Regions from separate parts of the Mesorhizobium sp. M0923 genome, predicted to be linked through region 1. Evidence: predicted binding sites of a transcription regulator. Region 1 holds the regulator's gene; each other region holds the start of a gene.

Region 1 (7,714 bases):
CAGAACCCGCCTGTGCTTCATGGCGGCGTTGCTCTGCGCGCTTGGCGTGCTTGCCGCCAAGGTCGAGACCTGGCGTGTCGGAACGCATATGCTCGGTTCCGAAATCTCAACGCGCCTCACGGGTCGCGTCGTATCGTTCGAGCCCATGGCGAGCGGCCGCATCAGGCTGACGATCGATGTGATCTCAACCGCCAGGCCGACACTGCGCTACATGCCGGAACGGGTCCGCGTTTCGGCGATGAAAATACCGGCTGAGCTGACCGCCGGTTCCGAGATCGCCGGCTATGTGCGGCTGCTGCCGCCGACCGGGCCGGTGCGGCCCGACAGCTATGATTTCTCCTTCGACAGCTATTTCGCCGGTATCGGCGGCAGCGGCTTTTTTCTCGGCAATCCGAAAGTCGTGTCGTCGGGCAGCATGCCGCTTGCCGCGCGGCTTTCTTCCTCGATCGAAGACGCGCGCGAATCCATCGCCGACCATATCCGCAGCCGCATCGGCGGCGCCGAGGGCGAGATTGCTGCTGCGCTGATCGTCGGCGTGCGCGCCGGCATTCCCGAGGAGATCAACGAAGCGATGCGGCGTACAGGCATCTATCACATCATCTCCATCTCGGGGCTGCATATGGCGTTGGTCGCCGGCACCATCATGGCGCTGCTACGCGGCACCTTTGCGTTGTTTCCCGATTTCTCATCGCGACGGCCGGTCAAGAAATATGCCGCGGCCGCCGCGCTTTTTTCGATTGCGGCCTACCTCGTCTTTTCCGGCATTGTGGTGGCGGCCGAACGCAGCTTCATCATGCTGGCGGTGATGCTTATCGCCGTGCTGTTCGACCGGGCCGCGCTCACCATGCGCAACCTGGCGATCTCGGCCATCGCGGTCATTCTGGTGTCGCCGCACGAGGTGGTCGGTCCGAGCTTCCAGATGTCCTTCGCCGCGACGGCGGCCCTTGTCGGCGCCTATGCAGGCTGGTCCGATTACCGCGCCGGCGGGGCCACCACGCCGCCGCCCCGGCGGTCGCCGCTACGCTTTGCCACTAGAAAGGTACTGCTGGGCATGGGCGGCCTAGCGATGACCTCGATCATTGCAGGGAGCGCCACGGCGCTTTTCGCCATATGGCATTTCCAGCGCGTGGCGCCGCTCAGCCTGTTCGCCAATCTGGCCATCATGCCTATCATCTCACTGGTCGTCATGCCCTTCGCCGTCCTCAGTGCGCTGGCGATGCCGTTCGGCGCGGATGGGCCTTTCCTCTACGTGATGGGCAAGGGGCTGACGGCGATGATCGCCCTGTCCGGGTGGATCTCCGAGCGCTCGCCGATCGATGCGGTCGGGCTGATTTCGCTGAGATCTGTCCTTTTGGTGACGATCGCCCTCGTCATTGCCAGCATGGCGACGACCTGGTTGCGGCTCGTGGCCCTTCCTTTTGCGCTCGCCGGCTTGCTAACGACAACGCAGACGCGCGTACCCGATGTATTGATCTCGGAGGACGCACGGCTCGTCGCGCTGCCGATCGGCAGCGGTGAACTCGCGGTCAACCGGGCACGCCCGAATGAGTTCACCATCGACAACTGGAAACGCGCGCTCACATCAGAGGCTATCGTCGCGCCGGAAACACCTGGAAAGAACGATCCGCAATTCGACATTGCCGATCCGGCCGACTTACCGCCGGGCATGCCGTTCATTTGCACGGACGGTCTCTGCCTTGCCAGGCATCCATCCGGCGCGATCATCGCGCTAGCCAATGACCGCGATACTGCACGGCCAGCCTGCGCCTTTGCCAGCTTGATCGTCATCGACGACGCCACCGCCCATAATCCCTGCTACTACGACCGGCTGGTCCTCGTCGTCACCAAACGGCAACTGGCGCGCGCGGGAAGTGCGGCCGTCTATTTCGATCCACAAGCGGCAACACGCGCCGAAATCCGCTTCGCCGTCGAAAAATCATACCGGCCCTGGCACGTGCAGCGGAAATTTTCCCGCGCGGCGCGGGGCATGCCGCCATACCGCAGAGCCGACAAGCCAAAAGCCGGCGCCAAGGGCGCAGCTCAGTAGCGGCGGATCAGCCCAACGAGCTTGCCCTGCACCTTGACCCTGTCTGGTCCGAAGATGCGCGTCTCGTAGGCCGGATTGGCGGCTTCCAGGGCGATCGAGGCGCCCTTGCGGCGGAACCGCTTCAGCGTCGCTTCTTCCTCGTCGACCAGTGCCACCACGATCTCACCGGGGCTCGCCGTATCGGCATTGCGGATGATCACCGTGTCGCCGTCGAAAATGCCAGCCTCGATCATCGAATCGCCTTTGACCTCCAGCGCATAATGCTCGCCGCCCATGATCATGTCCGGCGGCACCGAGATCGAATGCGTCTGGTGCTGGATGGCATCGATCGGCACACCGGCGGCGATGCGGCCCATCACCGGGATCGACACGGCGGCGACGACATCGTCGTCATTGCCGGCTGCAGGCATGCGCGACGATGTCGGCTTGCCCTGCCGAGGACCTTGCCCAAGACTGCCCTGGATGACGCTCGGCGAGAACTTGCGTGCCGCATTGAGGCCGGGGGCGATCGAATCGGGCAGGCGCAGCACCTCCAGTGCACGGGCCCGGTTGGGCAAACGGCGAATGAAGCCGCGCTCCTCCAGCGCCGTAATCAGCCGGTGGATTCCCGATTTGGAAGCCAGGTCGAGCGCTTCCTTCATCTCGTCGAAGGAGGGCGGGATACCGCTTTCCTTCAGCCTTTCGTGGATGAACATAAGCAGTTCGTGTTGTTTGCGTGTCAGCATAGCGACCCCCAACAGAATCAGAAAAACAAACCCAGAACAAACACTATCTGTTCCAGTTGTGTTCCGCAACTGTTTAAAGTTTAATGAATGTGTTAGGGCTCGGGAAACGATACCACTCACCAAACCGGAACGCTGCATTTTCACCGCCGCGGGCGTCATCGCCTTGATTCTGCTTTCGTTTGCGGCCTCTGGGTTCCCAGAAGGCGGCACTGGTATCGGCCGTCAGCCGGCAAAGGGCACGGAATTGAAGCCGTATCGACTGTGCGGTTTGGTCAATGCACCGTGAACGAAACGAACTCAAAACGCCAACCTTGGGTTGGCTTGGCTCCTGGTTTCCACCGCGTGGTCAGGCAACTTGTCGCCGGTGGAGCCTTGCTGCGCGATACCAGGTAATGGAGAACCGCTCGTGACCGATGGATGCCGTCGATGCGTGTCCGGCGTTGCGGTGAATCTTGGGGGAGCAGACAAATCATGACAGGAATTCGCGATCTCGTTGCCATAAGGGCGATGGATGCTGCAGATCCGCTGCGCGCGATGCGCGACCGCTTTGTGCTGCCGCAAGGAGTGATCTATCTCGACGGCAATTCGCTAGGGGCCGCTTCGCGTGCCGCTTTCGATGAATTGAGCAAGGCAGCGACCGAAGAATGGGCGCATGATCTCATCCGCGCCTGGAACACGGCCGGCTGGTTCAACATGCCGCTCGAACTCGGCGACCAGCTCGGGCGCCTGATCGGTGCCGCGGCCGGCCAGACGGTGGTCTGCGACACGACATCGGTCAACATCTACAAGCTGCTGCACGCCGCCATGGCCATGCGGCCGGAGCGGCAGGTCATCGTCGCCGAGGGCGACAGTTTTCCGACAGACCTCTACATGGCTGAGGGTGTGGTTTCGACGCGAAAAGATACGCTGCTGCGCCTCTCGGGGGTCGACGCGCCGAGCATCGAAGAGCTGATCGACGAACGCACCGCCGTGGTGCTGGTCAACCACGTCAACTACAAGTCGGGCGAACTGCGCGACATGCCGGCGCTGACGCGCAGGGCCCAGGAAGCCGGGGCGATGATCGTCTGGGATCTCTGCCACACCGCCGGTGCGATGCCAGTCGAGCTCGACACGGCAAACGCCGATTTTGCCGTTGGCTGCACCTACAAATATCTGAATGGCGGACCGGGCGCGCCTGCCTTCATCTATGCGGCTGAGCGGCATCTTGCCGACATCCAGCAGCCGCTCACCGGCTGGTGGGGCCATGCACGGCCCTTCGCCTTCGAGCCAGGCTATGCGGCCGGCACCGGCATCCGCCGGTTTCTGTGCGGCACCCAGCCGGTCCTGTCGATGCGCACGCTGAAGGGCGCGCTCGACATCTGGAACGATGTCGACATGACGGCGGTGCGCAAGAAGAGCATCGCGCTGGCTGATCTGTTCATCGAGCTCGTCGAGGCAAAGTGCGGCACTTACGGGCTAACGCTCGAAAGCACGCGCGACGGGGAAAAACGCGGCAGCCAGATTTCATTCATGCACGAGCATGGCTACCAGATCATGCGCGCGCTGATCGAACGTGGCGTGATCGGCGATTTTCGCGCGCCATCGACCATGCGCTTCGGCTTCACCCCGCTCTATGTCGGCTATGCCGATGTCTGGCAGGCCGTCGAAGTGCTTGAGGACATCCTGCGCACCGGTGCGTGGAAGGATGCGCGCTTCGCCATCAAGGCGGCTGTCACTTGAGATTGATGCGAGAGCTGGAATCGTGAGGCTGGCGACGACGCGCCGCGCGATGCTCACGCTCGTTGCAAGGCCATATTGCCAGGGGAGGGCGCAGGGTGTTCGAACGTCACATTGCCGATTGGGACAACGCCTATGCCAACGGCGCCAACATAGCCGGCAGCGATCGCTGGCCGGCGGCCTGGGTCGAGCCCGCGCGGGTTTTTCGCGACGTGCTTTCGACCGAGGGCCGGGCGCGGCTCGACATGGCCTATGGCCATGGCCCACGCAACCGGCTCGATCTTTTCCTGCCGGCCACCAAGCCCAAGGGGCTCGTGGTGTTCGTCCATGGCGGCTACTGGATGGCATTCGACAAGAGTTTCTGGTCGCATCTTGCCGCTGGCGCTGTTGATCGCGGCTATGCCGTGGCGATGCCGTCCTACACGCTCTGTCCGCAGATGCGCATTGGCGGCATCGTCAAGGAAGTCGGCGCGGCGATCGGCAAGGCGGCGGGGATGGTCGCAGGGCCGCTGATGCTGACCGGACACTCGGCCGGTGGCCATCTTGTTAGCCGGATGGTTACGACGACGACGCCGCTGGCGCCCGAAATTGTCCGGCGCATTCGCCATGTCGTATCGATCTCGGGTGTGCACGATTTGCGCCCGATCATGCGCACCGGCATGAACGAGACGCTGGCGATCGATGAGGCCGAGGCGCAGGCCGAAAGCCCGGTGCTGCTGCGCCCGATGGACAAGGCCCGCCTGACCTGCTGGGCCGGCGGCGGCGAGCGCGCCGAATTCCTGCGCCAGAGCGCGTTGCTGGCCAATATCTGGATCGGCCTGGGTGCCGCGACCAGTTCGGTGGTCGAGCCTGACCGGCATCATTTCAACATCATCGACGGTTTGGCCGATCCAGACCATCCGCTGACCCGGACCTTGATCTCGGAGTGAGGCAGGTTCAGCGTAGCATCAGCACGTCGCAGGCGGCGCCCGCCGCCGCGGCGGGCGTGAACGGCGCACGGACGATCAGCCCGTTGGCATCGGCCAGCATTTTCAGCATCGAGGAGTCCTGGATGCCGAACGGCGTCGCCACGAGCGTACCGGCGTCGTCTGTGACAACAGCCCGCACATAATCTTGCCTGAGATCGTTGGCCGGCATGGCAGCGCCGAGCCGTGCCTCACGCATATCCTGCTGAAAGGCGCGGCCGCCGAGCCGCGCCAGCAGCGGCTTCAGGAAGAGCTGGGTGCAGACCAGGCTCGCCACCGGATTGCCGGGCAAGCCGATGCAGCGAATGTCGCCCAGCCGCCCGAACATCAGCGGCTTGCCCGGCCGCATGGCGATCTTCCAGAAATCGAGAGTCATGCCTTGCCCGGTCAGCACGTCATGGACGAAATCGTGGTCACCGACCGAGGCACCGCCCAGCGTGACGATGACGTTCGCGCCAGCCTTCACGGCCTTTTCCACCAGCGCAGCGATCGCCTCCCTGCGGTCCGGCGCGATGCCAAGGTCGAGCACTCGCGCACCGACCGACTGTGCGGCGGCGGCGACACCATAGGCGTTGGAGGAGATGATCTGGTCGGGGCCAAGCTCGCTGCCCGGCGGCAGCAATTCGTCGCCGGTGGCGATGATGGCGACCAACGGCCTTTTGACCACGCCGACCTCGGGGTGGTTGGCCGATGCCGCCAGCGACAAGGCCGCCGGGTCGAGCAGGCGGCCTTTGTGCAGCAGGACGTCGCCTTTGGCGAAATCGAGCCCGAGGCGGCGGATGTTTCGCCCCTGCACCGTCGGCTCCGTCACTTCGACGACACCGCGGCCGAGATCGCGGACGTTCTCCTGGATGACGATGGTGTCGGCGCCTTCGGGAAGCGGCGCGCCGGTGAAGATACGGACGGCCTGCCCCTGCTGCACCGTCCCGGCAAAGCCGCTTCCGGCCGGCGCCATGCCGACCACCGAAAGCTTTGCTGGTAAGGACGCGATATCAGCCGCCCGCACGGCATAGCCGTCCATGGCGGAGGCGTTGAACGGCGGCTGGGTGCGGAGCGCCACAACCGGCTCCGCCAGCACGCGGTCGGCGGCATCCAGCAGCGCGACGCGTTCGCCCTGCAGTGCAGCTGCGCCGTCCAACAGGCGCTCGAGCGCCTCAGCAACTGGGACCAGCGCCATCAGCGGCCTGCCTCGGTGACCCCATCTTCGGTGATCTTGTAGTCGCCGGATTTGCCGCCGGTCTTTTCAACCAGCCTGATGCCGGAGATGACCATGGCGCGGTCGACCGCCTTGGCCATGTCGTAGATGGTCAGGCAAGCGACCGAGACGGCGCTCAGGGCCTCCATCTCAACGCCGGTTTTGCCGGTGACGCGGGTCAATGCTGTGACCTTCAGGCCGGGCAAAGCTGCGTCCGGCTCGATATCGACAGATATCCTGGTCAGCAGCAGTGGATGGCAGAGCGGGATCAGTTCATGCGTCTTCTTGGCCGCCATGATGCCGGCGATACGCGCGGTACCGAGCACGTCGCCCTTCTTGGCATCGCCGGCGAGGATCATGTCCAGCGTCTCGGGCCGCATCGACACGAAGCCCTCCGCGACTGCCGTGCGCACCGTCTCAGCCTTGTCGCCGACATCGACCATGTTGGCTTCGCCGCGCGCGCCAAGATGGGTGAGGGCGGCCGCCATCCTCAGATCGCCTCTGCCGGCGCCTTGCCCGTCAAAAGCAGGCGCGTTGCAGCGGCCACGTCCTGTTGACGCATCAGGCTCTCACCGACCAGAAAAGTGGCGATGCCGCTCCGCTCCAGCCGGCGGCAATCGTCATGCGAAAAGATACCGCTCTCGCTGACCAGAAGGCGGTCGGCGGGCACCATCGCGACCAGCCGTTCCGAGGTCTCGAGGCTGGTTTCGAAGGTCCGGAGATTGCGGTTGTTGATACCGATCAGCCGCGACGACAGCTGCAGCGCGCGTTCCATCTCAGCCTCGTCATGCACTTCGACCAGCGCGTCCATGCCGAGCCCGAAAGCTGTCGCTTCGAGTTCTCTTGCCAACGCGTCGTCGACGCTGGCCATGATGATCAGTATGGCATCGGCGCCCCATGCCCTGGCCTCGTAGACCTGATAGGGATCGAACAGGAAATCCTTGCGCAAGGCAGGCAACTCGACGGCAGCGCGCGCATCGCTGAGGAACGCGGGCGCCCCCTGGAAAGAGGGTGCGTCGGTCAGCACCGAAAGACAGGCGGCACCGCCTTCCGCATAGGCCCTGGC
Region 2 (7,714 bases), on a different contig from region 1:
TGCCCGCCGGGCCGATGGACATCCAGCTTCTCGGCACCGCCGTCGGCGGCGACGATGGCGACTTCACCTTCAACGGCCAGCCGGCCGGCTATGTCCAGCGGCCGCCGGGGATCCGGCATCTGCGCAACGTGTTTGCGCTGCACGTGCTGAGCGATTCGATGGTGCCGCGCTACGAGCCCGGCGAGATGATCTATTGCGGCGGCCGCGAGGCCGTGCCCGGCGACCATGTGGTGATCGAGACGCTGCCCGAGGAGAACGAGCAAAACGGCAAGGCCTTCATCAAGAAGCTGGTCAAGCGCACCGCCGCCGAGCTGATCGTCGAGCAATACAATCCGCCCAAGACGCTGACCTTCAACCGCTACGCCATCAAGAACGTCTTCCGCGTCATCCCGCTCAAGGAACTGCTGGGGTATTGACGGGCGCTTGTTGCCTTCTCCCCTTGTGGGAGAAGGTGGATCGGCGCACAGCGCCGAGCCGGATGAGGGTGCTGGAAGGAACGCGGCGGAGGAAATGTAGACGCGATTTTAAGCACTTACGCCATCAAGGTAGCGATCCGTCCAACACCCCTCATCCGACCGATCTTCGCTCGGCCACCTTCTCCCACAAGGGGAGAAGGGAAGAGCAGCACGCCCTCCCCCTCAAGCCCGCCTCGATTGCTCCAGCTCTCGACCGTTGAGCAGGCGCGCCTCGGCGCGGGCCCGCTGCCGGTCGTCGATGAAGGCAGCCTGGATCGAAACGGCGGCGCCCGGCAGGCCGTCGGCCCGGCAGGCCTTGCAGATCAGGCGCCCGGAAAGTGCTGATAGCGGTGTCTCCGGCCTCACCCCATGCCGCTTGAGCTCGGCCGGCTTCCACCACCTGTTGCGGCCGCAATCGATGCACTCGACGGCAATCGAGACGACATCGGCGATCGTCGCTTCCTTGCCCGCTAATGCCATGGCCATCCCCATCGTTGTTCCTGCTTTGTTCACATTATCGGTTTTCGAGGCGGAGTCGAGTCGGTTCCGCTTACACCAACGTGAAAGTTTCACTTGTTCATTTATTTGAGTTATGCTTCTATGCCATGCAAGCTGGAATCGGCGCAGCCGCGGCCGCTCCGTCCACCGAATGCAAGGGAGTGACGATGGACCTCGCCCAGTTCGCCCAGGCCTGCGGTTATGCCGGCGACAGCCCGGCCATGCTTGCCGCCTTCGCGGCCATCCGCCAGGACGGCATCCGCACGGCGCGCCAGGGCCATCGCCAGCGCAAGGCGGCGATCGACCGGATGAAGCCGAGCCGCGCTTTGTTCCTGGCGACGATCCGCCCGGCGCAGTCGGCCGAGGAGGCGATCGAGGACGCCGCCCGCTTCCTGTCGATGTTCCGCAACATGCCGCACTGGCGACAGGAAAGGCGCAGCGCCGACCTCGCCCGCGCCAGGCAGCAGCACCTCTTCGCCCGCTTCTTCCGCCGCTACGGCTATCGCCTCTGGGCGTTGGAGGCCGCCTGAAGACGCGCGCCCCCTTGCAGTCAAAACGAATATTGCGATCGCCAACACTGCGCCGTATGTCTCCGCGCGATGAGCGAGATCGAATTCCGTCGTGCCCAGGCGCCCGACCTGCCGGCGATCGTTGCAATGCTTGCCGACGATGCGCTCGGCGCAGACCGGGAAGACCCGTCCACGCCGCTCGCGCCATCCTATCTCGATGCCTTCAGCGCGATCGATGCCGATCCCAACCAGTTGCTGGCCGTGGCCGTCGAGGCCGGGCAATTGGTCGGAACGCTGCAACTCAGCTTCCTTCCAGGCATTTCGAGGAAAGGCGCCTGGCGCGGCCAGATCGAAGGCGTTCGCGTCGCCCGGCAATGGCGCTCTCGCGGCGTCGGCAAGCTGATGATCGAATGGGCGATTGAAGCGTGCCGTTCGCGCGGCTGCAGCCTCATTCAGCTCACCACGGACAACAGTCGACGGGAAGCGCACACCTTCTACGAGCGCCTCGGTTTCACCGCCAGCCATCTCGGCTACAAGATGGCGCTGTAGGTCGCTGCAGCAGGCGCCGTCGGCGAAGCTGCCGATCTCCCCCCTTGCGGGGAGATGCCCGGCAGGGCAGAGGGGGGTGCTGTCCCTCCGACCTGTCAACCAATCGGAGCCAAACCCTCAGGCTGATTCGAGTTGGCAACAACTGAAGTCGAAGTTGGCGATCCGTCCCACCCCCCTCTGTCCTGCCGGACATCTCCCCCGCAAGGGGGGAGATTGGATGTTGCTTCGACTTTCGCCAACCACCAACGCTGGAACGCAGGCAGACAGAGGGCGCCAAACTGAAACAATTGCCCTTCACCTGCCCTCCGCGCCGCTTGACAATCCGCCCACAATGTTCTCTTTATGTTCTCATCAAAACTCTAGACAAGGCGGCGTTCGAACCGCCGCGGGCGAACGGGCCGGATGGAAGCCAACATCCTCCACGCGGATCTGGATGCCTTCTATGCCTCGGTCGAACAACTGCTCGACCCGGCCTTGCGCGGCAAGCCGATTGCCGTCGGCGGCGGGGTAGTGCTCGCCGCATCCTATGAAGCCAAGGCGTTCGGCGTGCGCGGCGGCATGCCGGGACGGCGGGCGCGGGAACTCTGCCCGCAACTCATTTTCGTCGGCGGCCATTTCAAGGACTATCAGCGGCTGGGCGATGCGGCAATCAAGGTGCTGGGCGATTTCACGCCGGTGGTCGAGCGAATTTCCATCGACGAGGCCTTTGCCGACGTCGCCGGCTGCACCCACCTGTTCGGCTCGCCGGCCGAGATCGCCGGCAAGATCCGCCACCGCGTGCGGGCAGAGCTCGGCCTGCCGATCTCGGTCGGCGTAGCCCGCACCAAGCATCTGGCCAAGATCGCCTCACAGGTCGCAAAACCCGACGGGCTGGTGGTGGTCGATCCGCGCCACGAGCTGGAGTTCCTGCACCACCTGCCGGTCGAGCTGATGTGGGGTGTCGGCCCGGTCACCAGGGAGCGGCTGGCCGGCATCGGCGTCAACACCATCGGCGAGCTGGCGAAGACCAACGATGGCGCGCTGGAGCGCCTGCTCGGGCCGGCGGCGGGAGAAAAACTCAACGCGCTGGCGTGGAACCGCGATCCGCGCAAGCTGGAGACGCAGCGCCGGGCGCGCTCGGCCGGCGCGCAATCGGCGCTCGGCCGAAAACCGGCCGAGGAGCAGGTCTTCGTGCCTGCGCTGCTGCATCTGGCCGATAGGGTCGCCACAAGATTGCGGGCGAAATCCCGCCCCGGCCGCACGGTGACGGTTCGCGTCCGCTTTGCCGACCTGCGCTCGGTGACGCGCTCGATCACGCTCGACCAGCCGATATCGGCAACCGCCATGCTGGCCGAGATCGCCGAGGCGCTGGTGCGCAAGGTGCTCATCGACCATCCGCACGAAAAGACAATCTCGCTGCTGGCGATCGCTGTCTCGCATCTGGAGCAGCATGCCGGCCTGCAACTGGAACTGCCGCTCGGGCTCGCCGACGACCGCCGCCGCCCCGGCACCAGGAAGGGCGCGGCGCGCTGGACCGCAGATCGCGCCGTCGACAAGATCCGCGACCGCTTCGGCTGGGAGGCGGTCGGCTACGCCTCGGTCGCGCTCGGACTGTCGCGGTCCGTTCCCGACGCGTTTCGCGAGCTCGCCGAAAAGGAATTGTGAGCTGCGCGGCCGGGGCGAAAAAAGATTATCCGGCAGGAGCCAGGGGCGATACGGCCGGCCCGTTCAAAGCCGTGCCATCGAAGGCAAAATGCGAGCCGTGGCAGGGGCAGTCCCAGCAGCGTTCCAGCGAGTTCCAATGGACATGGCAGCCGACATGGGTACATGCGGCCGAGCGTTTGTAGAGCGTGCCGTCCTCGTCGCGAAAGGCCGCGACTTTGGTAAGACCTTCGCGGACGATGGCGCCCTGCCCCGGCCGCAGCTTGTCGGCGGAATCGATTTCACCAGGCGCGACATACTCGGCAAAACTCCTGATCGCTGTCGCATTCTCCGCTAGATAATCGGCGATCGCCCGTACCGTCTTGCGAGAGGGTTCGTAAAGTTCCCGCCAGGGGCTTTCCCCCTTCAGAATCAGGTCCGAAATCAACAGGCCTGCCACGACCCCATGGGTGATGCCCTGGCCGGAATCGCCGGTAGCAACGAAGACTCGCCGATCACCGGGATTGCGGCCGATGAACCCGGCATAGTCGACCGTCTCCATCACCTGCCCGGACCATCGATTGGCTTCCGCGCCGACATCGGGCACCAATTTTTTGATCCAGGCCGCCAGGGCCGTGAAGCGGTGGTCGGCGTCGTCGGCCTGCCCTGTCTTATGGTCTTCACCACCGACGATCAGAAAGTCGGTCTTGCCTTCGCCAGGCTGCAGACGGACGTAGTGATAGGGGTCCAGCGTGTCCCAATAGAGTGCATCCGGCAAAACGTCGCGCGCGATCTCGAACGACATGGCGTAGGTCCGATACGGCGCCTGCTTGGTATGGAGCGCGACCCGATCGTTGATCGGCGAGTTGGTGGCGACAACGGCCGACCTGGCAGACACGGCAAAGCCCGAGACCGTGCTTACGCGCACGCCGCCGTCGGTCTCCTCGACCTTATCGACGATGGTCTCCGCATAAAGCGCGCCGCCGTGCGCGCGGATGCCGGCAGCCAGCCCGCGGAGATATTTGAGCGGGTGGAATGTCGCCTGATTGGCGTAGCGAAGGATCGGTGCATCCGAAAAGCCTGCAAACGGCACGCCTGCGGTTTTCTCGACGTCGACCCCGATCTTCAGAGCGGCGTCCAGTTCGCGCTCGATGACGGATTCCTTCCTGCCCGACGCCGGAAACAGAAAACCGTCGAGGCGGCGGAAATCACACGCCATACCCTCCGCCTCCAGGATCGATTGGATACGGTCAATAGCGGCCGACTGGCTTTGATAGTAAATCCGCGCCAGTTCCTCGCCGCGCAATTTGATCAGTTCCGAAAAATAGTCATCGCAGATCGATGACAGGTGCGCGGTGGTGCGGGCCGTCATGCCGCTTCCGATCCGGCCGCGATCGAGCACCGCCACCTTTTGCCCGGCGATGGCCAGTTCGTAGGCGACCGACAGTCCGACAATGCCAGATCCGACGACCACGACATCGACCTGTTCACTCCGCTCGAGCGGAACCGCATCAGACGCTACTTCGGTTCTCGCCCAAACGGATACAGTCCTTTCGTCGCCGACATTCATGGCGGAGCCCTTCATACTCGACATTCGGATAAACGGACGCCAGGATTCAAAGTTCCTCGACGCCTGAATGCCTGCGTAAGCTTGACGTCACCGCCGGTCCGCCCCGACGCGTTGTGAGCCGGCCTGGCTGGGGCGGTGCACTTGGCGCCAGGAGCGATCGTTTCCTGCAAATGCGACATTCGAGGCGGCCCTGGTCGTCAGACCAAAAGCGTTGCGCTGCCCCAGGCGATCAGGGCGATGCCGGCTGCCCGGCCGACCCACTGGCCGGCAGGAAACGCCTTTTCAACCAGCACCAGAATGGCGAGCCCGGCAACCCACACCAGGTTCATGATGCCACCCACGAACAATAACGCCATCAGCATCCAGCAGCATCCGACACAGAACGCCCCGTGCAGCGCGCCCAAACGCAGCGCGCCAAGTGTGTGGGGACGCCAGTGGCGGGAAAGGAACGCCGTCGGCTTCCTGCAATGCGACAGGCAGGCGTTCTTGAGCGGCGAGAGCTGATACAGGCCCGCGGCGATCAGGACGATGCCTGAAAGCCAGCGGCTCTGCGAACTCATCGTCGCCGCGGTAACGAATGCCTCGCGTTCGAGCAGCCAATGCAACGCAGCTGCCGCGACGGAGAACCCCAGCCAGACCAAGAGATAGCCTGCCATGAATACGCCGGTGGGCGCGAGCTTGTCCTGGATCTGGCCCTGTGCGAGCGCATGGCGATGCACGCGCGCATAGAGCAGGACAGTCGGCGCCGCGCTCGGAGACATCATGGCGATCATCATGACCCACCACATGGCGATCATCAGCGCCCAGTTCGCCGCCCCCCAGACCCGCGGTTCCGTCGCCGTGGCTATTGCGCTCATGTCCATGCCGGGCATGTCCATGCCAGACATATCGGAGGTCATGTCGGCGGTTTGCTGGTGGGGGAATAGCGCGGCCCTCGTCATCTCCCACGCATTCATGCCGAGCCCTGCACCGGCGACGATATAAAGCCAGCCCAGCAGGCACAGCGCCGCCACGCCCGCAATCGTGATGACGCGGTCGCGTCTGAGCAGCCGTTCCAGTGGCGACCCACCGTCCATGCGGCGCGTCAGGCTCGCACCACCCCGTGATTGTTGAGATGCAGCCGGGCGAACTGGCCGTAACTGTCCTTCATATTCACCTGAACCGGCCCGCTGGTTGTGCTTGAAGCGCTGCCGATCTCGGCGACCGCATATTCGAAGCCGTTCGGCAACACGATCTGAGCGCGCGAGTCCGCGCCCGTCACCTTGTTGCGAATCGGTTCGCCGACCGTTTCGATGTAGTCCTTGACGAAGATGCGGCCCCTGCGGCCGTCGATATCGAGGTCGAGATCGATCTTGGTGAAAACCGGCTCATTCATTTTTGTCACGGTTGAGGCGTAGACGGCGAACATCGTCGCGAACGGGTCGGTGTCCTGGCCGGTCATGATGCGCAGCAGCGCGTCACGCTGCCGGTCGGTTGCATTCTCGTCGACGAAAGCGATGGCTTCGCCATTGCCTTCGTGGATCGCGCCAGGCCATTTGAAGATCGCGGCGATCTGCAGGCCGTCGAGAGCGGTTTCGCCATGATGACCTTCGTCAATCTCGATGCCCGCCACCGCATGGCAATGGCCTTTGTCGGGCAGCGCATTGAATTGACAGTTGCAGCCATATTCGCAGGTGCAATTGACGAGTTCCCGTCCCTTGATTTCCCAAGACGTCATGCTGTCCTCCCTGATGCGAAGTATTAGACCATCATCATACACCTGCGCCGGCCGTGCCGCCATCCTGTGGCGCCAAGAGTGATCGCGACAAGAGGCGGCAGGCCAATGCGGTTTCTTGTCGAATTTGGGTGAACATACCCCCCGGAGATGGCGGGGCGATATCGGAACGGCAGACGTGGGTCGAAACAAGCGTTTCCGAGCGCAACCCGCCAAGGTCCGGAAATGACCCAGAAGGGGCGTTCGGCAGCGATCCGAGCAGCAAGGATTTGGCAGGACCGGAAATCGGCATGGAATGCCGCAATCATCATCATGTCCCGTCCAAGTTGTGGACACTTCCTTCTCAAAGGCGCACTCTTGGCATGCGAAACGCGAGCCAGAGTTTCGTCCAACGCTTCACATGCCTGACTTGCGTCGGTGATTGTCTGACCTATCCGGATACTTCCGGATGGGCAGACCTCACATTGTGTCGCCTATCCGTGATCAGGCTACGGCCTAAGGCACGTTGCAGCCCGTTCCGGATCAACTGGGAGGTAAACAACATGCCTGATTTTCAGCGCAGAGAACTTCTTGTTCAAGGAAGCGCGGCTCTTGCCGCAATTGCTGCTCTCTATACCTCGCGTCGGGCTTACGCTTTTCCAACACGGCCGAGCGAGGAAGTTATTCGGTGGCTGGATCAGCCGGCCGAAAATCCCGATCCGGTGGGTATCCAGAAGCAGCTTGTCTGGGAGGATTTGGACAGCTGGATAACGCCAAACGACAAGTTCTTCAGCATCTCGCATTTCAACCGACCAACGAT
Region 3 (7,714 bases), on a different contig from region 1:
ACTGGGTGGAGGCATAGGTGTGCCGAGCTTTTCCGGGGCAAGGCCGGCCTCACGGACCTCTTGCGCATAGATCGCGGCAAGGGCGGCACCTTGCGCGATCAGCTCGGCCTCGGTCTGGCGGATCAGCTGGTTCTCGTACAGCCGGAAGAAGAACAGGCCGGCCAGCGGCAGTGCCATCACCATGATCAGGATGGCAATGACGACCGTGGCAAGCCGTGGCCGCCATTTGCTGCCAATCCGTTCTTGGGCGCTCACGCGCCGCATTTGCCGAGCCGGAAGCCGACGCCATGCACGGTCTCGATTGCATCGACGCAGCCGACCGCCGCCAGCTTGGCGCGGATGTTGCGGACATGGCTGTCGACGGTGCGGTCGGCGACGTGGATATTGGCAGCATAGGCATTAGCCATCACCATGTCGCGGCCGAGCACATGCGCGGGACGCGCCAAAAACCCTTTCAGGATCGCGAATTCGATGCCCGTCAGCACCAGCGGCTTGCCGTCGAAGCTGGCTGTATGGCTTGCCGGCACTAAGGCCAGTCTGCCATGCGAGAATTGCCGATCATCGGCATGTTCGGGCGCAGGCCGGGCGCGGCGCAGGATGACGTTGACGCGGGCGACCAGCTCGCGCGGGCTGAACGGCTTGGTGACATAGTCGTCGCCGCCCATTTCCAGCCCGAGGATGCGGTCGATCTCTTCATCCCGCGCTGACAGGAACAGCACCGGCACGTCGGATGTGTGGCGCAGCCGCCGGCACACTTCCAGCCCGTCCATTTCCGGCATGCCGATGTCGAGCACGACGAGATCGGGCGCGCGGCGTTCGATCGCCTGCAAGGCAGCCGCGCCGTCCGGCACCGCCAGCGTCTTCATGCCGGCCTTTTCGAGCGCGAAGCAGATGATTTCGCGAATGTGCGGATCGTCGTCGGCGACCAGTATGTGGTGCGGCATCAAATCAGCGGCCCGGCATGAAGGGTTCGGACATCGGAGGAACCACGAACGGGATACGTGTGTCGAGAGCACGAAGGCGCCGCCAGTCGCGAAAGCTCCAGGCGCGCCAGTTTTCTAGGCCGGCGCGGTAGCGGGCCTCGTCCTGCCCAAGCAAACGGGCGAGTTCGCGGTACGAGGAAACGCTGGCCGCATTCGTCCTGCCCTGATGCTCGAGGAAACGGTCGAGCGCCGGCCAGGCGCTGGGACCGAGCGTACGCAGATACCAGAAATCGAGTTCGGTGCCTTGGCCGGTCATTTCGAATGAAGTGCTCGACATTGTAGTTGGCGATCAGCGCCGCGAAGTTCACGAAGCAGCAGGCATAGAGCGTCATTGAAAGCGTCAGAAGATTGGCGGAAAGCAGCCATTCATTGGATTTTTCGAACGCGATGCGGGCGATGATCAGGGCAAGGCCCGCCGCCACCAGTCCCATCCAGACGAAGGCGGCGATGCGCCAGTAGGTCAGCGCGTAGATGCCGATATAGAGGTCGAGCCGCAGGATCGACGAGATGACCAGCACGATGTTCTGCGCCACCCAGACGTAGACCAGCCGGCGGATGAGCGGATCGCTGGAGGTCGTGCTGCCCGGCCGCAGCGCCGCCAGGACGAAGCCAGCTGCGAGCAGCGCTGTGATGATCAAGGGATAGGCGCCGCGATGCGCATAGGCGGCGTAGGTCAGCCCGTCGGGAAGCGCGATGCCGCCCCACAGATAGGTGGCGTCGAGCGCGGTCTGCATCGCGAAAAGGATGTTGAAGACGACCAGCGCACGAAGAATCGCGGCCTTGCCGAAGATGATGTCCTCGATCGCCTTGGCGGGTTTTGTCGTCGCCCGGCCGACAGGCACAGGCGACAGCACACGCGGAATGGAGCGGAGAAAGCGCGGTAGGCGCGGGCGCAGAAAGGCCCAGACGCCGACCAGCACGAACAGCCAGAAGGCGAGACGCGGCAGCTGGATGAGCTCGAGCAGTGCCATTAGGTCGATCAGCGACAGCCAGTATTCGACGACCGGATTGGCGGCGCCGAACAGCGCGAGAAACACCGCGCCGAGGCTTAGCGGCATGACCCAGACGGCAATCGTTGCAAGGCGCACGCGCCGTCGGCCAAGCTGCCGGCCGCCTTGCGCCAGCGAAAGAAATCCAGGACGAACCGAAAGGGCGTTGCAAGCAGGAATAGCGAGAGTTGGCCGGCAATGCGGGCAACCCCGTGCTTCAACCGCCCGGCCAGCGAAAGCGCGAAGACGGCCAGCGCCGCCAGCCCGATCGAGACGGACAGCGCACTGACATTTTCCGCGACCGGCAGCAGCGCCACAAGCAGCGCAACTGGCTTGAACCAGGGCCTGCCATCGTTGAAGGAGCCGAGAGGATGGACAGCCATGCTCGTGGTGGCAATCGCAACGCCGAACAGGAAAAGCGTGATGCCGGCCGGTTGGCTATAGAAGAAAAAATCGGCCAGCGCGACGAGCAGGACGGCAACGCCGAAGCGGCTGCAATAGCTCGGCGCCGGCGTGAGGAACGCTGTCATGATCGGGCTTTCTCGGCCGCTTTGATGCGGCCGGAATATCTGGGCGGGGATTTGCGGACGAAAGGGAGGAGGTTTGCCGGGGGCGGATCGACAAGCCACCAGCTGTCGCGGCGAAGCCGGTACGGCAGGGACCAACGGCAATTTGTTTGCTCTTGCATGCCGCCCTTGTCGCATTCTGTCGGGTGGCAAGCGGGGCGGAGACGAGGAGATTTTCCGAAATTGCGTGCAGTTTTTATGCACGGCTTGCCTCGGCCGTCTGCAGGCGGCATAGATCGGACATGACTGCCGAACCCTCCCGCCCGCGCCGCTCGGTGCTTTACGTCCCGGCTTCGAACGACAAGGCATTGGCCAAGATCCGGTCGCTGGCCTGCGATGCCGTCGTCATCGATCTCGAGGACGCCGTCGCCCCGGCCGACAAGCTTTCCGCGCGCGAAAAACTGGCGGGGATTTTCGCCGGCCGTTCCAACCGGCGCTGCGAGATGGTTGTGCGCATCAATGCGCTGTCGAGCGAATGGGGCGCCGACGATCTGCTGGCTGCGGCAAAATGCGCTCCCGACGCCATCCTGCTGCCCAAGGTCGACACGCCGCGCGACATTCTCGAGGCCGGTGACGTTCTCGACGACAATTTTGCGCCGGACGAGGTCAAGCTATGGGCGATGATGGAGACACCCAAGGCGCTGCTCAACATCGGCCCGATCGCCGAGCTTGGCCGCGACCCAGCCTCTCGACTGGTTTGTTTCGTTGCCGGAACGAATGATCTGGTCAAGGACACCGGAATTCTCACCACGCCCGACCGGCGCTATCTCGTGCCGTGGCTGATGCAGATGGTGCTCGCCGCGCGCGCCGGCGGCCTCGACCTGCTCGACGGCGTCTTCAATGATTTTAGCAATATGGACGGGTTTGCGCGCGAGTGCACGGAAGCGGCCGCCATGGGCTTCGACGGCAAATCGCTGATCCATCCGGCCCAGATCGAGGCCGCAAACCGGGCCTTTGCGCCGTCGCTTGAAGCGATGGCCGAGGCGGGCGCGATCAAGGATGCCTTCGCGCTCGCCGAAAATACCGGCAAGGCGGTGATTGCGCTGAACGGAAAGATGGTCGAGCGGCTGCATCTGGCGCAGGCCGAAAAACTGCTGGCGAAGGCCGCCGCTGTTCGCGCATGATTGCAACTCACGACGGGATTGAAAATGAAACTCTACCGCTTTTTGTCCGGCCCGGACGACGCCAGCTTCTGCCACAAGGTGACGGCGGCGCTCAACAAGGGCTGGCACCTGTTCGGCTCGCCGACCTATGCCTATGACAAGAATGCCAAGACCATGCGCTGCGGCCAGGCGGTGGTGAAGGACATCGAAGGCCAGGAATACGGCCCCGACACCAAGCTCAGCGACTGGTAGCGCTGACATCGCTTCGGGTGCCCGCGAATGCGGGACACTTCTGGACGCTGGCGCGAAGGAACGCTGCGCTCTCCAGTCAAAACGACGTCACTCCGCTGCCTCTTCGATCTTCTCCATATCATCGTCCGACAGGCCGAAATGGTGACCGATCTCATGGATCAGCACATGGGTGACGATGTCGCCCAGCGTCTCCTCGTTCTCGGCCCAGTAGTCGAGGATGGCGCGGCGGTAGAGCGTGATCCGGTTCGGGCCTTCGCCGGTCTGCGGATTCCAGCGCTCGGCGATGCCGCGCCCCTCGAACAGGCCGAGCAGGTCGAAGGGCGTTTCCAGCGAAAGGTCGTCCATGATCTCGTCGGTCGGGAATTCGGCGATCTGAATGACGATCTCGCCGGTCAGCTCGCGAAACTCCTCCGGCAGATGGGCATAGGCCTCCAGCGCCAGGAGCTCGATTTCCTCCATCGTTGGCGAAAGCTGGTCGTGCCAGATGCGTGTTTGGTAGATGCGAGCCATGCTTTGTCCTTTGATCCCGGCATATAGGCTTTCGGGCCGGACTCGGCAAATGGTCGGGCTGGAGCGCCCGGACCATGCCATCAAGGCAGGAATAAATTCCCCATGACTCCGCTTGACTCTTTGGCCGCCCTCTGGAATCTATAGGAACATAACAGGAACAATTGTGAGTGGAAGCTGACCGTCATGGCGACAAGCGCCGTGGCGCGGGAGACTGTTTTTGCCCTGCGCCGCCAGATCGCGAAGATCGAAGGGACCTTGTCCGAGCGCCTGGAAGCGCCGGCCGGTTCGTCGTTTGACGCGGATGTGCCTCGCCAGAGTCTGGCATCCTCTCGGAATCCGACACCCGCTCGGAATCTGACGATTGTCCGTCGCGGCCTCGCCGCGCCGCCCGATGCGTTTTTGCGCACCGGTGCCGAGCGCCTCGATGCTGCGCTGAGCGGCGGCCTGCCGAAGGCGGCGCTGAGCGAGTTTCATGGCGCCGCGACCCGCGATGCCGGAGCAGTCGCCGGTTTTGTCCTGTCGCTCATCAGCCTGATCCTCAGCCAGGGGCCGCGACTGCCGGTGCTGTGGATCGGCACATCCGAGGTTTTCCGCGAGGCCGGCTTTCCCTATGCCGGGGGGCTTCACGCCTTCTTCGGCATCGAGCCGGAGCAATTGCTGTTTTCCGAGGCGCCAAGGCTGCTCGATGCGCTGTGGGTCGCCGAGGAGGCCGCCAGGATGACGGCGCTGGCCGCAGTCATCCTCGAAATCCGTGGCAACCCGCAGCGGCTGGATCTCACCGCGACGCGGCGGCTGCACGCCCGGGCGCAGAGTGCCGGCCGGCCGCTTTTCCTGCTGCGCCAGGCCGGCGAGCCCGAGCCGACGGCAGCGCCCGTCCGCCTCATCCTGTCGGCGGCACCGGCGGCAGCGCGCGAGACGATCGCCGGGCCGCTCGCCGGCTCGATCGGCCGGCCCGCCTTCACCATCACCATCGGCAAGAGCCGCACTGCCTTGCCCGGAAAATTCACACTGGAGTGGAACCCCGATGAACGCATATTCGAAGAAAGACGGGGCGAGGAATGGGCAAAGAATCCTGTCCCTGTGGTTTCCACATCTCGCCGCCGAGAGGATCCTGCGGCAGCGCCTGGGGCGGTCCTGGCGTTCCCGGCCGTCGGATCACCTGCCGCTGGTGATCAGTCACCGCGACCGGAACGCCCAGCGCATCGCCGCCCTCGACGAGCGGGCCGAAGCGCTTAACCTGAAACGCGGCATGGGCATAGCCGATGCACGCGCCATGCATCCCTCGATCGACATCGTGGAGGCCGATCCGGAAGCCGACCGGCGCCTGCTCGAAGGCCTCGCCGACTGGTGCGACCGCTATACCCCGCTGGTGGCGCTCGACGGGGCCGATGGCCTCTATCTCGACGTCACCGGCTGCACCCATCTTTTCGGCGGCGAACGCTCGATGCTGGACGACATCCTGTCGCGTTTTTTCCATCAGGGCTTCGATGTCCGCGCCGGGCTTGCCGCCACGCCGGGCTCGGCCTGGGCGGCGGCGCGGTTTGCCGGCGACCGCATCGTTCCCGATGGTGAGGAGGAAGCGCTTCTCGCGCCCTTGCCGTTGGCGGCACTGCGCATCGATCCAGAGGTCCGCGCCAGCCTCGAAAGCGTCGGCCTGCGCACGGCGGGCGCCGTCATGGCGGCACCGCGCGCGCCGCTGGCCCGCCGCTTCGGCGCATCGCTGCTATTGCGCCTCGACCAGGCGCTCGGCCGCCTCGACGAAGCCGTGTCGCCGCGCCTGCCGGTCGCGCCGCTTTCGGTCGAACGCCACCTCGCCGAGCCGATCATGCTGACCGAGGACATCGAGCAGCTGACAGGCATGCTGGCGGCCACATTGAAGAAGGACCTCGAGCGTCGCGGCGAGGGCGCAAGGCGGCTGGCGCTGCTGCTCTTTCGCGTCGATGGCGGCGTCAGCCGCATCGCCGTCGGCACCTCGCGACCTTTGCGCGAGCCGCTGCTGATCCAGAAATTGTTTCACGAAAGGCTTGCCGCGCTCGAACAGGATATCGACGCCGGCTATGGTTTCGATCTCGTGCGCCTCTCGGTGCTGACCGCCGCCGCCTTCGACATGCAGCAGGCAGACCTTGCCGGCGAGACGAACGACGGGGGCGCCGACATCGCGCTTTTTGCCGACCGCATCCGCGCCCGGCTCGGCGAAGGCGCGGTCTTGAAGCCGGTCGCCGTCGAGAGCCATCTGCCGGAGCGCGCCGTCGCCGCCATTCCCTTCGCCGAAGCGCCGCAGAGAAGCTCGCCGCCGAAGCAGCCGGACAAGGTGAAGGATGCTCCCACGACCGTCTTCCAGCCGGAACGGCCGATCCGGCTTTTCCGTTCGCCCGAGCCGATCGAGGTGCCGGCCACCGAAATGCCGGAAGGCCCACCTTTGAACTTCCGCTGGCGGCGCGCGCTCTACCGGGTCGCGCGCGCCGAAGGGCCGGAGCGCATTGCGCCTGAATGGTGGCGAGAGGCGGCGGGACGGGAAGATGCGCCGACCCGGGACTATTTCCGCATCGAGGATGCCGACGGCCGCCGTTACTGGCTTTACCGCCAAGGCCTCTACGGCGCCTCGCAGCCCGCTCCGCGCTGGTTCATGCATGGAGTCTTCGCATGAATGCGCTGACAGCCGTTCCCTATGCCGAATTCGGCATCCAGTCGAACTTCTCGTTCCTGCGCGGCGCCTCGAAACCGGAGGAGCTGGTGGTCGCGGCGAAATTCATGGGGTTTTCAGCGATCGGGCTCGCCGACCGCAATACGGTGGCGGGCGTCGTGCGCGCCTGGCAGCAGGCCAAGGTGGAGGGTGTTTCCTATCATCCCGGCTGCCGCCTGGTATTTTGCGACGGCACGCCGGACATTCTCGCTTACCCGCAGAACCGCAAGGGCTGGGGCCATCTCTGCCGCATGCTGACGCAGGCCAATTTGCGCGACGAAAACGAAAAGGGAGCAACGCTTCTCAAACAAAGCGATCTTCTCGAATGGGGCGATCTCTTGTCGCTGGCCATCCTGCCGGATGTGTCGACGGGCGCGGCCGATAGCCTTGCTGTGCTTAGCCGGCTCACGGATCGCTTCGGCGAAAGCCTGCGGTTTGCGGTTTCGCCGGATTACCGCGGCAGCGACCGCTTCCGTATCGAGCAGGCGGCGGCGATGGCCGAACTGGCCGGCATCCCGCTGATGGCGACCAACGATGTGCTCTACCATACGTCGGAACGGCGCCCGCTGCAGGACGTGCTGACGGCGATCCGCCTCAATGTGCCCGTCGCCGAGGTGGGGCTGGAACT
Region 4 (7,714 bases), on a different contig from region 1:
CTTGCGTTTCCTGTTGTCTTGTCCTTTGGCCGCGGCACTTTCAACAAATTCCCGCCAAACGTCTATCCCGCTTCCAGGGTGAGCTTTGTCAATTCTTTCCAGCGGTCTTCGCATCGCTGGACCTTGATCGAGCCTGACGTGCGCCCATTGCCATGGAAAACGCTCTTTCAAAATAATGAAACCGTCGCTAGGGTTTTCACTTACTGAAATCTCCAGGTGACGCTTGCGCTTACGGTTTTCCGATCCAATCTGGCAAAAGCCGCGGACAGCAACCGCGTTCCAGTCGCTTTTTCCAGCCGGCCGACGCGTCGATGTCGTCATCGTCGGCGGCGGCATCATGGGGCTGTCGACGGCCTTGCACGCCGCCCGGCTCGGTCTTGCCGTCCAGGTGCTGGACGCCGGCGAAATCGGCAATGGCGCATCCGGCCTGAACGGCGGTCAGGTCATTCCCGGCCTGAAATACGATCCGGACTGGCTGCTGGAGCATTTTGGTCTGGAGCGCGGCGAAGCGCTCGTCAACTTTGCCGCCTCGACCGCTGACACCGTCTTCGAATTGATCCGCGACGAAGGACTGGCGGTGCCGTTCGTCCGTAATGGCTGGATCCAGGCGGCGCATACCGGGACCGCGCTAAAAGCGGCGGCAAACCGGGATCGGCAGTGGCGCGCCCGCGGCGCCGATGTCCGGCTGCTGAGCGCGACGGAGATTGCGACGATGACCGGCGCGCAAGGCTATCTCGGCGGCTGGCTCGATCGCCGCGCCGGTGTCATCGATCCGCTCGCCTACACGTCGGAACTGGCGCGCGTCGCTGCCGCGGCGGGCGTGAAGATCGCCGAACGCCAGAACGTGATGCAGATCAGCAAGGGTGCTGGCATTTGGCACGTTTCGGCGGAAAGCGGCGCCGAACTGAAGGCCAAGGCGGTCGTTCTGGCGACCAACGCCTATACCGGCGGCCTGCTTCCCGGCCTCGCCGAGACGATCGTTCCGCTGCATTCCTTCCAGATCGCGACAGCGCCGCTATCGTCCAATCTCGCTGCGGCGATCCTGCCGGAAGGGCAGCCGGTTTCGGATTCGCGCCGCATCCTCGTCTATTACCGCAAGAGTGCCGACGGCCGGCTGGTGCTCGGCGGGCGCGGCCGCATGGCTTTGCCGAACGGCCCGGCCGACTGGGCGCATCTTGAACGCGCGCTGCTGCGGCTTTATCCGGCGCTGTCAGACATTGCCATTGAAAAGCGGTGGTTCGGCCGGGTGGCAATGACGCCGGACCATCTCCCGCATATCCACGAGCCAGAGAAGGGTCTGCTGGCGGTCGTCGGCTGCCAGGGCCGCGGCATCGGCCTGATGACCGCGCTTGGCGAGCGCATCGCCTCCTATCTGTCGAGCGGCGACACCAGGCAATTGCCGTTCCCGATATCGCCGATCCGGCCGATCCCTTTTCACGCGTTTCGGCAGGTCGGCGTTGCCGCGACCATCGCCTGGTACCGGATGCTGGACGCGTTCGAACGCTGACTTTCATTCCCAAGCGTGAAACAGCTTGACAGTTTCACCAATATGAAAAAAGCTTAGTCGATTTCAAATTTCGACGGACAGTCAATGTCGACCATTGCCGCAACGCAGCCGCTGCCGGAAACCCGGTCTTCGCCAGGCTTCCGTTTCGCTATGCTGCTGCCCGGCGGGCTGGTCACCTTTCTGCTGATCCTTTTCGCCCTTGGCTTGGTGTTCTTCCTTGCCTTCCGCGGCAATGACGGCTCGCTGCTGGGGGCTGGTTTTACCCTTGCGAATTTCGTCACTGTGGCCACCGATCCACTGTACTGGACGGTGACGCTGCGCTCGCTGGGCATCGCCGGCCTGGTCACGCTCGCAACCGTCGTCACCGCCTATCCCGTCGCCTATTATCTGGCTTTCCATGCCGGGCGGCGGCGTGGGCTGCTGCTGTTCCTGCTGACCCTGCCGTTCTGGACCAGCTATCTCCTGCGCGTCTTCGCCTGGAAGATCGTGCTTGCCTATAATGGCGTGCTGAACTCGGCGCTGATTGAAAGCGGCATCTGGTCGGAGCCGACATTGGCGTTCTTGAATACGCCGGCAGCAGTCGTCGTCACGCTCGCCCACGCTTATGCGCCATTCGCTATCCTGCCCATCTACGTGGCGCTGGACACGATCCCGAAATCGCTGCTCGAAGCCGCTTCCGATCTCGGCGCAAAACCGTTCACCAGCTTCCGCCGCGTCGTGCTGCCCAATTCGATGCCCGGCGTGCTGGCTGCGGCCCTCGTCGTTTTTGTGCCGACCGTCGGCGACTACGTCACCCCGGCGCTGGTCGGCGGCCCTGCCAGCACGATGATCGGCACACTGATCCAGGCCGAGTTCGGCAAGGCCAATGACTGGCCGTTCGGCGCCGCACTCGCCGTCGCCGTCATGCTTGTCATTCTCGCCGTGGTGCTGGTGGTGCGCTTCGCCGACCGCCGATACCGCAGCCGCACATGAACACAGCGCGTATCGATGCAAGGCAGGGCGGCGGCTGGCTCGGTGCCTATGTCCTTGCCTATCTGGTGTTCCTGTATTTGCCGATATTGCTGATCCCGCTGTTTTCCTTCAACAATTCCGTCCAGGCGGCATTTCCCCTGCAAGGCTTTACGCTTGAATGGTACGGCACGCTGTTAGGCAATTCGGCGCTGTCCGGTGCGCTCGCCAACAGCCTCGTCATCGGCGCCATTGCCGCCACCGGCGCCACGCTCTGTGGCATCACGGTGTCCTATATGGACCTCTACGGACGCTCGCCGCTGGCCGCCACCATCAGTGCCATAGCGCGGCTGCCGATCCTGATCCCAGGCGTCATCGTCGGCATATCGCTGCTCATCCTCGTCAACCTCGCCGGCTTTGGGCCGTCGCGCATTGCCATTGTGCTCGGCCACATATTGGTGGCGCTGCCGGCGACGGTGGTGGTCATGCGCAGCCGCTTCGCCGCCATCCCGAAGACCATCCGTGAGGCAGCGCTCGACCTCGGCGCCTCCGACTGGACGACCTTCAGGCGGGTGATGCTGCCACTCAGCCTGCCCGCCATTATCTCGGCGTTCATGCTGGCCTTCCTGACCTCGTTCGACGAGTTCATCGTCGCCTTCTTCCTTGCCGGTACCGAGCCGACGCTGCCGCTTTATATCTGGAGCCAGCTGCGCTTCCCGAAATCGCTGCCGACCGTCATGGCGCTGGGCACGGCGATCTTGGCCGTGTCCTTCGTCACCGCCGCACTCGCCGAAATCCTGCGCCATCGCGGGCTTGCCGCCGCTCAGCGGCCAGCGACCGCCAGCCTGTCAAAACCAGAAGAAACCGAAAGAGGAGAACTGCAATGGCATTCGACCTGAAATCGATAACGACAAAGACAGCGAAAACCGGACTGGCCGCCTTCGCGCTGGCGCTTGCGTCGACTGTCGCTTTTGCCGGCGACAAGCTGCAATATTTCACCTGGTCGGGCTATGAGCTGCCCGACTTCAACAAGAGCTTCCTCGCCGCGCACCCGGATGGTGTCGAAGCCTCGATGTTCGGCGACGACGATGACGCTTTCACCAAGGTCAAGGCCGGCTTCCGCCCCGATGTCGCGCACCCATGCTATGACAAGGTGGCGCGCTGGAACAAGGAAGGCCTGCTGCAGCCGATCGACACCAAGCGCATCAAGAACTGGGATTCGATCTTCCCGGTCTTCAAGAACCTGCCCGACCTGCAGGCCGGCGACGGCAAGGTCTGGATGGTGCCGTGGGACTGGGGCAACACCTCGATTCTCTACCGCACCGATCTGGTGAAGAACCCGGAAGCGAGCTGGAACCTGCTCTGGGACAAGCAATATGCCGGGCGCATGGCGACCATCGATGCCGTCCACGACACTCCGGTGGTGGCGGCCCTTCTTGCCGGCGTCAATCCATTCGACATGACGGCGGAACAGATGGACAAGGTTGCGGAGAAATTGCGCGAGCAGCGCCCGCTGCTCTCAAACTACACCACAGACATGACATCGGTCGAACAGGCGCTGGCCAGCGGCCAGCTGGTCGCCGCCATGACCTGGAATGCCTCGGCCACGTCGCTGAAGAAGCAAGGCGTGCCTGTCGAGTTCATGAAGCCGAAGGAAGGCATGCTTACCTGGGCTTGCGGTTTCGTCATGCTCAAGGACGCCAAGAACGTCGACCTCGCCTATGACTTCATCAACAGCCGGCTGGAAACGGACTCGGGCAAATACCTGATCCAGGCCTATGGCTATGGCAGCTCGACCAGCTCGGCTTTCGCTGCCGTGCCGAAGGAGGAGCTGGAGAAATTGCAGCTGCCCTCCGATCCGGAAGTGATGTTGAAGACCACCATCTTCACCGGGCCGATGAAACAGAATGATGAACTCGCCAAGATGTTCGAGAAGGTCAAGGCGGGCGGCTGAGCCTGCTTCTTCCTTCTCCCGCAAGGGGAAGGGAAAGCGTTGGCAAAAAGGACGAATGGATGGACATGCTGGACGAAGCGGCTGAGAAGCCGAAGGACGACGCCGACGTCAGGGTCGGCCGGCGCGTGCGGGCGCTCAGGCTGGAGCGTAATCTCTCGCTGGCCGAACTTGCAGCCAAAGCCGGCGTCTCGATCGGAGCGCTGAGCCAGATCGAGCGCGGCATGTCGTCATTGCGGGTCCGAGTGATCTGGCCGCTCGCCGCCGCCCTCGACATCGAGCCGTCCGCGCTGATCGCCGACGGCAACGACGCCGGCAACGATCTTTATTGTGTGCGCGCCAACAGCCGGCGTCAGATCCCGGTCAAGTCGGAAGGCATCGCCAAGTCGCTGCTGTCGCCGCCGGCTGCTGCGCTGACCGGCATGCTGGTGACGGTGGAGGCCGGTGGCGGCACCGCCGAAGCCTACGCCCATGCCGGCCATGAATTCGGGTTCGTCCTTTCGGGCGAGGTCGAGCTGGTGGTCGATTCGACCAGATACGGCCTGAAGGCCGGCGACAGCTTCGCCTTCAAGAGCACCTTGCTGCATGCTTTCCGCAATCCGGGCAGCGAGCGCTGCCAGATCCTGTGGGTCAACACGACCAAGCCGTCCGAGGTTCGCGATGGCACCTGATCCACTCGTCCGGCTGGACAAGGTCTCCAAGATATTCCCCGGCAGCATCGTCGGGCTCGATGCCGTCGATCTCGATATTTCGCGCGGCGAGTTCCTGACCCTGCTCGGACCATCCGGCTGCGGCAAGACCACCAGCCTGCGGGTCATCGCCGGCTTCGAAAGCCCGTCGAGCGGCAAGGTTCTGCTCGAAGGCCGCGACATCAGTGCGCTCAGGCCCTTCGACCGTCCGGTCAATACCGTATTCCAGGACTACGCGCTGTTCCCGCACATGAACGTCGCCGAAAATGTCGGCTTCGGCTTGTCGCTGCGCAAGCTCTCCGGTGCCGAACAGGCAAAGCGCGTCGGCGCAGCGCTCGACATGGTCGGCCTTGCTGAAAAGCTCGGCGCCCGCGTGTCCGAATTGTCGGGTGGCCAGCGCCAGCGCGTCGCGCTTGCCCGCGCCATCGTCTGCGAACCGCGCGTGCTGCTGCTCGACGAGCCGTTGTCGGCGCTCGATGCGCATCTGCGCGAACAGATGCAGGTCGAATTGAAGCGACTGCAGTCGCGCCTCGGCACCACTTTCGTCATGGTCACGCACGACCAGACCGAGGCGCTGTCGATCTCTGATCGCATCGTCGTCATGAACAAAGGCCGCATCGAGCAGATTGCGCCGCCGGCGACCCTCTACGACCGGCCCGCCACCAAATTCGTTGCCAGCTTCATCGGCACGATGAACCTTCTGCAGTCGCGCTTCGTCGGCCGTGACGGCGAGCGCTTGCGGTTCGCCGCCGGCGCCCTGCCGCTGGAAGCGGTTTCGGAGACGGGCGAACTGCCTGGCGAGGGCACGGTGCGCACCATCGGCGTGCGTCCAGAGGATTTTTTGGCGACGACCGAAGCGGCGGCCGGCACTGTACCGGTGCGGGTGAACAGCATCGTCTTCCACGGCCGCACCTTGCGCCTTCATGCGGAGCTGGGGCAGGGGACACAGGTGGTGATCGACGCGCCGCGCCGGGCGGAGGGTTTTCAATTCAGCGTCGGCGACGTGGCGCATATCAGCCTGCGCCGTGGCGCCAACTGCCCTATGCTGTCCAGCTAGGCAACGGCCGCGAATACGCCGACCGGGCGATCCACGATTTCCTCGAGATCAAGGGCATCATCGGCGACGGCGCCTGAGCCATCAACATACGGCCGACCGAAATGTGGTTGCGAGCGTTGGTGCTGCCAGTACCGGCGCTCGTATCATTTTCGTTTGATTTGTTCCCTTTTTGTTCTATTCTGCTTGGCTGGGCGGGAATGGCTTTGAGAGGAGCAATGAACATGAATGAGCTGCCCGCATTCAGGATCACCGAAAACGGCCAAGCCGTGTTCAACTGGCAGGAGCTGGATCGGCGCTGGAATGACCGGCTGTTCTTCGCCATTCTTCTTGAAAGTACGATCGCCGTGCCGCTTGCACGCCGGGCCGCAGTCTGGCGGCGAGAATCGGGATTGCGAGGGCAAGTGTTTCCGGCGGAACGCCTGCACATCTCGCTTATTGGGCTCGGCGACTATGATGGACTGCCGGAGGAATTGGTCAAAATCGCCCGCCACGTCGCCTCGATGGTCCAGGCGAAACCGTTTGAGGTGTCGTTCGATCGGTTGTCGGCTTTCGGCGGCGGTGCGTTGGTGCTGCGTGGCAGCGACGGCGTCCCGCCGCTGCAAGCGTTCTGGCGCAATCTTACCGCCCTGATCGCCGACAGCCCGCTGAAGCCCTTTGTGGGGAGCTCCTTTGAACCTCATGTTACATTGCTTCGTGACAAATTGCGGGTTCAAAGGGTTCGAGAACGGGCGATCGAACCCATCAGCTGGACCGTACGTGACTTTGTGCTCATCCGCAGTCTGATCCGGCAAGGCCGGTACGAAGAGCTCGGGCGCTGGCGGTTGAACGGCCACGACGATTCCGTGGCCGCAATGTGAGCCAAGCCAGGGTCCCCTCAGATCGTCTTGACGTAGCCCGCCAACTGATCCGCCACCGTGCCCCAGCCGTCGTAAAAGCCCATCTCCTCGTGGCTGTTGCGCGTGGCTTCGTCGCGGTGGATAGCGGTCGCGGTGTAGCGCGTCGCCTCGCCCTGCGATTGCAGCGATATGACGGCTGTGATGAATGGGTCGCCTGACGGCCGGTAGCCGGGCAGCAGCGCATCGGTCCACACCAGCCGCTCGTTCTGGACGATCTCGAGGTAGCAGCAACGCCTGTCGTTGACCTCCTTGCCGTCGGGCGACTGCATGCGGGTGCGGAACAGACCGCCGGGCCGCAGGTCGATCTCGCAATCGGTGATGATCCACGGCTTCGGCGTGAACCATTGGCGGACATGCTCGGGCTTCGTCAAGGCCGTCCACAGCAGTTCTCGTGGCGCCTCGATCGTCCGTTCGAGCACGAGGTCGAGCTTCGGATCGGGTTGAAAAAACGCGACCATATTCATCTGTCTGTCTCCTTGAGTTTCAGCACGTAGTCGTCGAACTGGTCGAGACGGCGCTCCCACAGCTCACGCTGCTCGGCCAGCCAGCTTTCCGCGAGCTTCAGCGGCTCCGGCGCAAGCCGGTAGGTCCTGACGCGGCCGGCCTTCTCCGAACGCACCAGCCCGCAGCCTTCCAAAACCCTGAGATGCTCGATGAAGGATGGCA

What was found. The regulator LexA, encoded in region 1, represses DNA repair genes until DNA is damaged. The targets are predictions, from matches to a motif close to TGTTCNNNNTGTGTTCNG.
Region 2: a site for LexA is predicted at 2,344-2,361, ahead of dinB (DNA polymerase IV). Genes of this name have one in related genera too.
Region 3: a site for LexA is predicted at 4,546-4,563, ahead of NKH89_RS24780 (ImuA family protein). Genes of this name have one in related genera too.
Region 4: a site for LexA is predicted at 6,312-6,329, ahead of NKH89_RS05525 (2'-5' RNA ligase family protein). Genes of this name have one in related genera too.

Annotation. Positions count from the first base shown of each region.
Region 1 is NZ_JAMYNW010000001.1:501,513-509,226, forward strand. It holds gene NKH89_RS02415 (ComEC/Rec2 family competence protein) at 1-2,047, shown strand, start outside; gene lexA (transcriptional repressor LexA) at 2,041-2,772, opposite strand; gene kynU (kynureninase) at 3,244-4,491, shown strand; gene NKH89_RS02430 (hormone-sensitive lipase) at 4,587-5,417, shown strand; gene NKH89_RS02435 (molybdopterin molybdotransferase MoeA) at 5,425-6,630, opposite strand; gene moaC (cyclic pyranopterin monophosphate synthase MoaC) at 6,630-7,136, opposite strand; gene trpC (indole-3-glycerol phosphate synthase TrpC) at 7,139-7,714, opposite strand, start outside.
Region 2 is NZ_JAMYNW010000011.1:204,761-212,474, reverse strand. It holds gene NKH89_RS20315 (XRE family transcriptional regulator) at 1-416, shown strand, start outside; gene NKH89_RS20310 (hypothetical protein) at 639-941, opposite strand; gene NKH89_RS20305 (hypothetical protein) at 1,121-1,483, shown strand; gene NKH89_RS20300 (GNAT family N-acetyltransferase) at 1,553-2,011, shown strand; gene dinB (DNA polymerase IV) at 2,414-3,655, shown strand; gene NKH89_RS20290 (FAD-dependent oxidoreductase) at 3,681-5,201, opposite strand; gene NKH89_RS20285 (DUF2182 domain-containing protein) at 5,399-6,214, opposite strand; gene NKH89_RS20280 (DUF1326 domain-containing protein) at 6,286-6,918, opposite strand; gene NKH89_RS20275 (sulfite oxidase) at 7,458-7,714, shown strand, end outside.
Region 3 is NZ_JAMYNW010000016.1:114,980-122,693, forward strand. It holds gene NKH89_RS24745 (ATP-binding protein) at 1-177, opposite strand, end outside; gene NKH89_RS24750 (response regulator transcription factor) at 252-944, opposite strand; gene NKH89_RS24755 (DUF4153 domain-containing protein) at 944-2,107, opposite strand; gene NKH89_RS24760 (hypothetical protein) at 2,032-2,502, opposite strand; gene NKH89_RS24765 (HpcH/HpaI aldolase/citrate lyase family protein) at 2,781-3,662, shown strand; gene NKH89_RS24770 (DUF1737 domain-containing protein) at 3,687-3,893, shown strand; gene NKH89_RS24775 (metallopeptidase family protein) at 3,981-4,403, opposite strand; gene NKH89_RS24780 (ImuA family protein) at 4,587-5,639, shown strand; gene NKH89_RS24785 (DUF6504 family protein) at 5,572-7,050, shown strand; gene NKH89_RS24790 (error-prone DNA polymerase) at 7,047-7,714, shown strand, end outside.
Region 4 is NZ_JAMYNW010000002.1:361,684-369,397, reverse strand. It holds gene NKH89_RS05560 (hypothetical protein) at 1-339, opposite strand, end outside; gene NKH89_RS05555 (NAD(P)/FAD-dependent oxidoreductase) at 224-1,507, shown strand; gene NKH89_RS05550 (ABC transporter permease) at 1,592-2,479, shown strand; gene NKH89_RS05545 (ABC transporter permease) at 2,476-3,354, shown strand; gene NKH89_RS05540 (ABC transporter substrate-binding protein) at 3,339-4,409, shown strand; gene NKH89_RS05535 (cupin domain-containing protein) at 4,469-5,077, shown strand; gene NKH89_RS05530 (ABC transporter ATP-binding protein) at 5,067-6,152, shown strand; gene NKH89_RS05525 (2'-5' RNA ligase family protein) at 6,374-7,009, shown strand; gene NKH89_RS05520 (SRPBCC family protein) at 7,027-7,506, opposite strand; gene NKH89_RS05515 (ArsR/SmtB family transcription factor) at 7,509-7,714, opposite strand, start outside.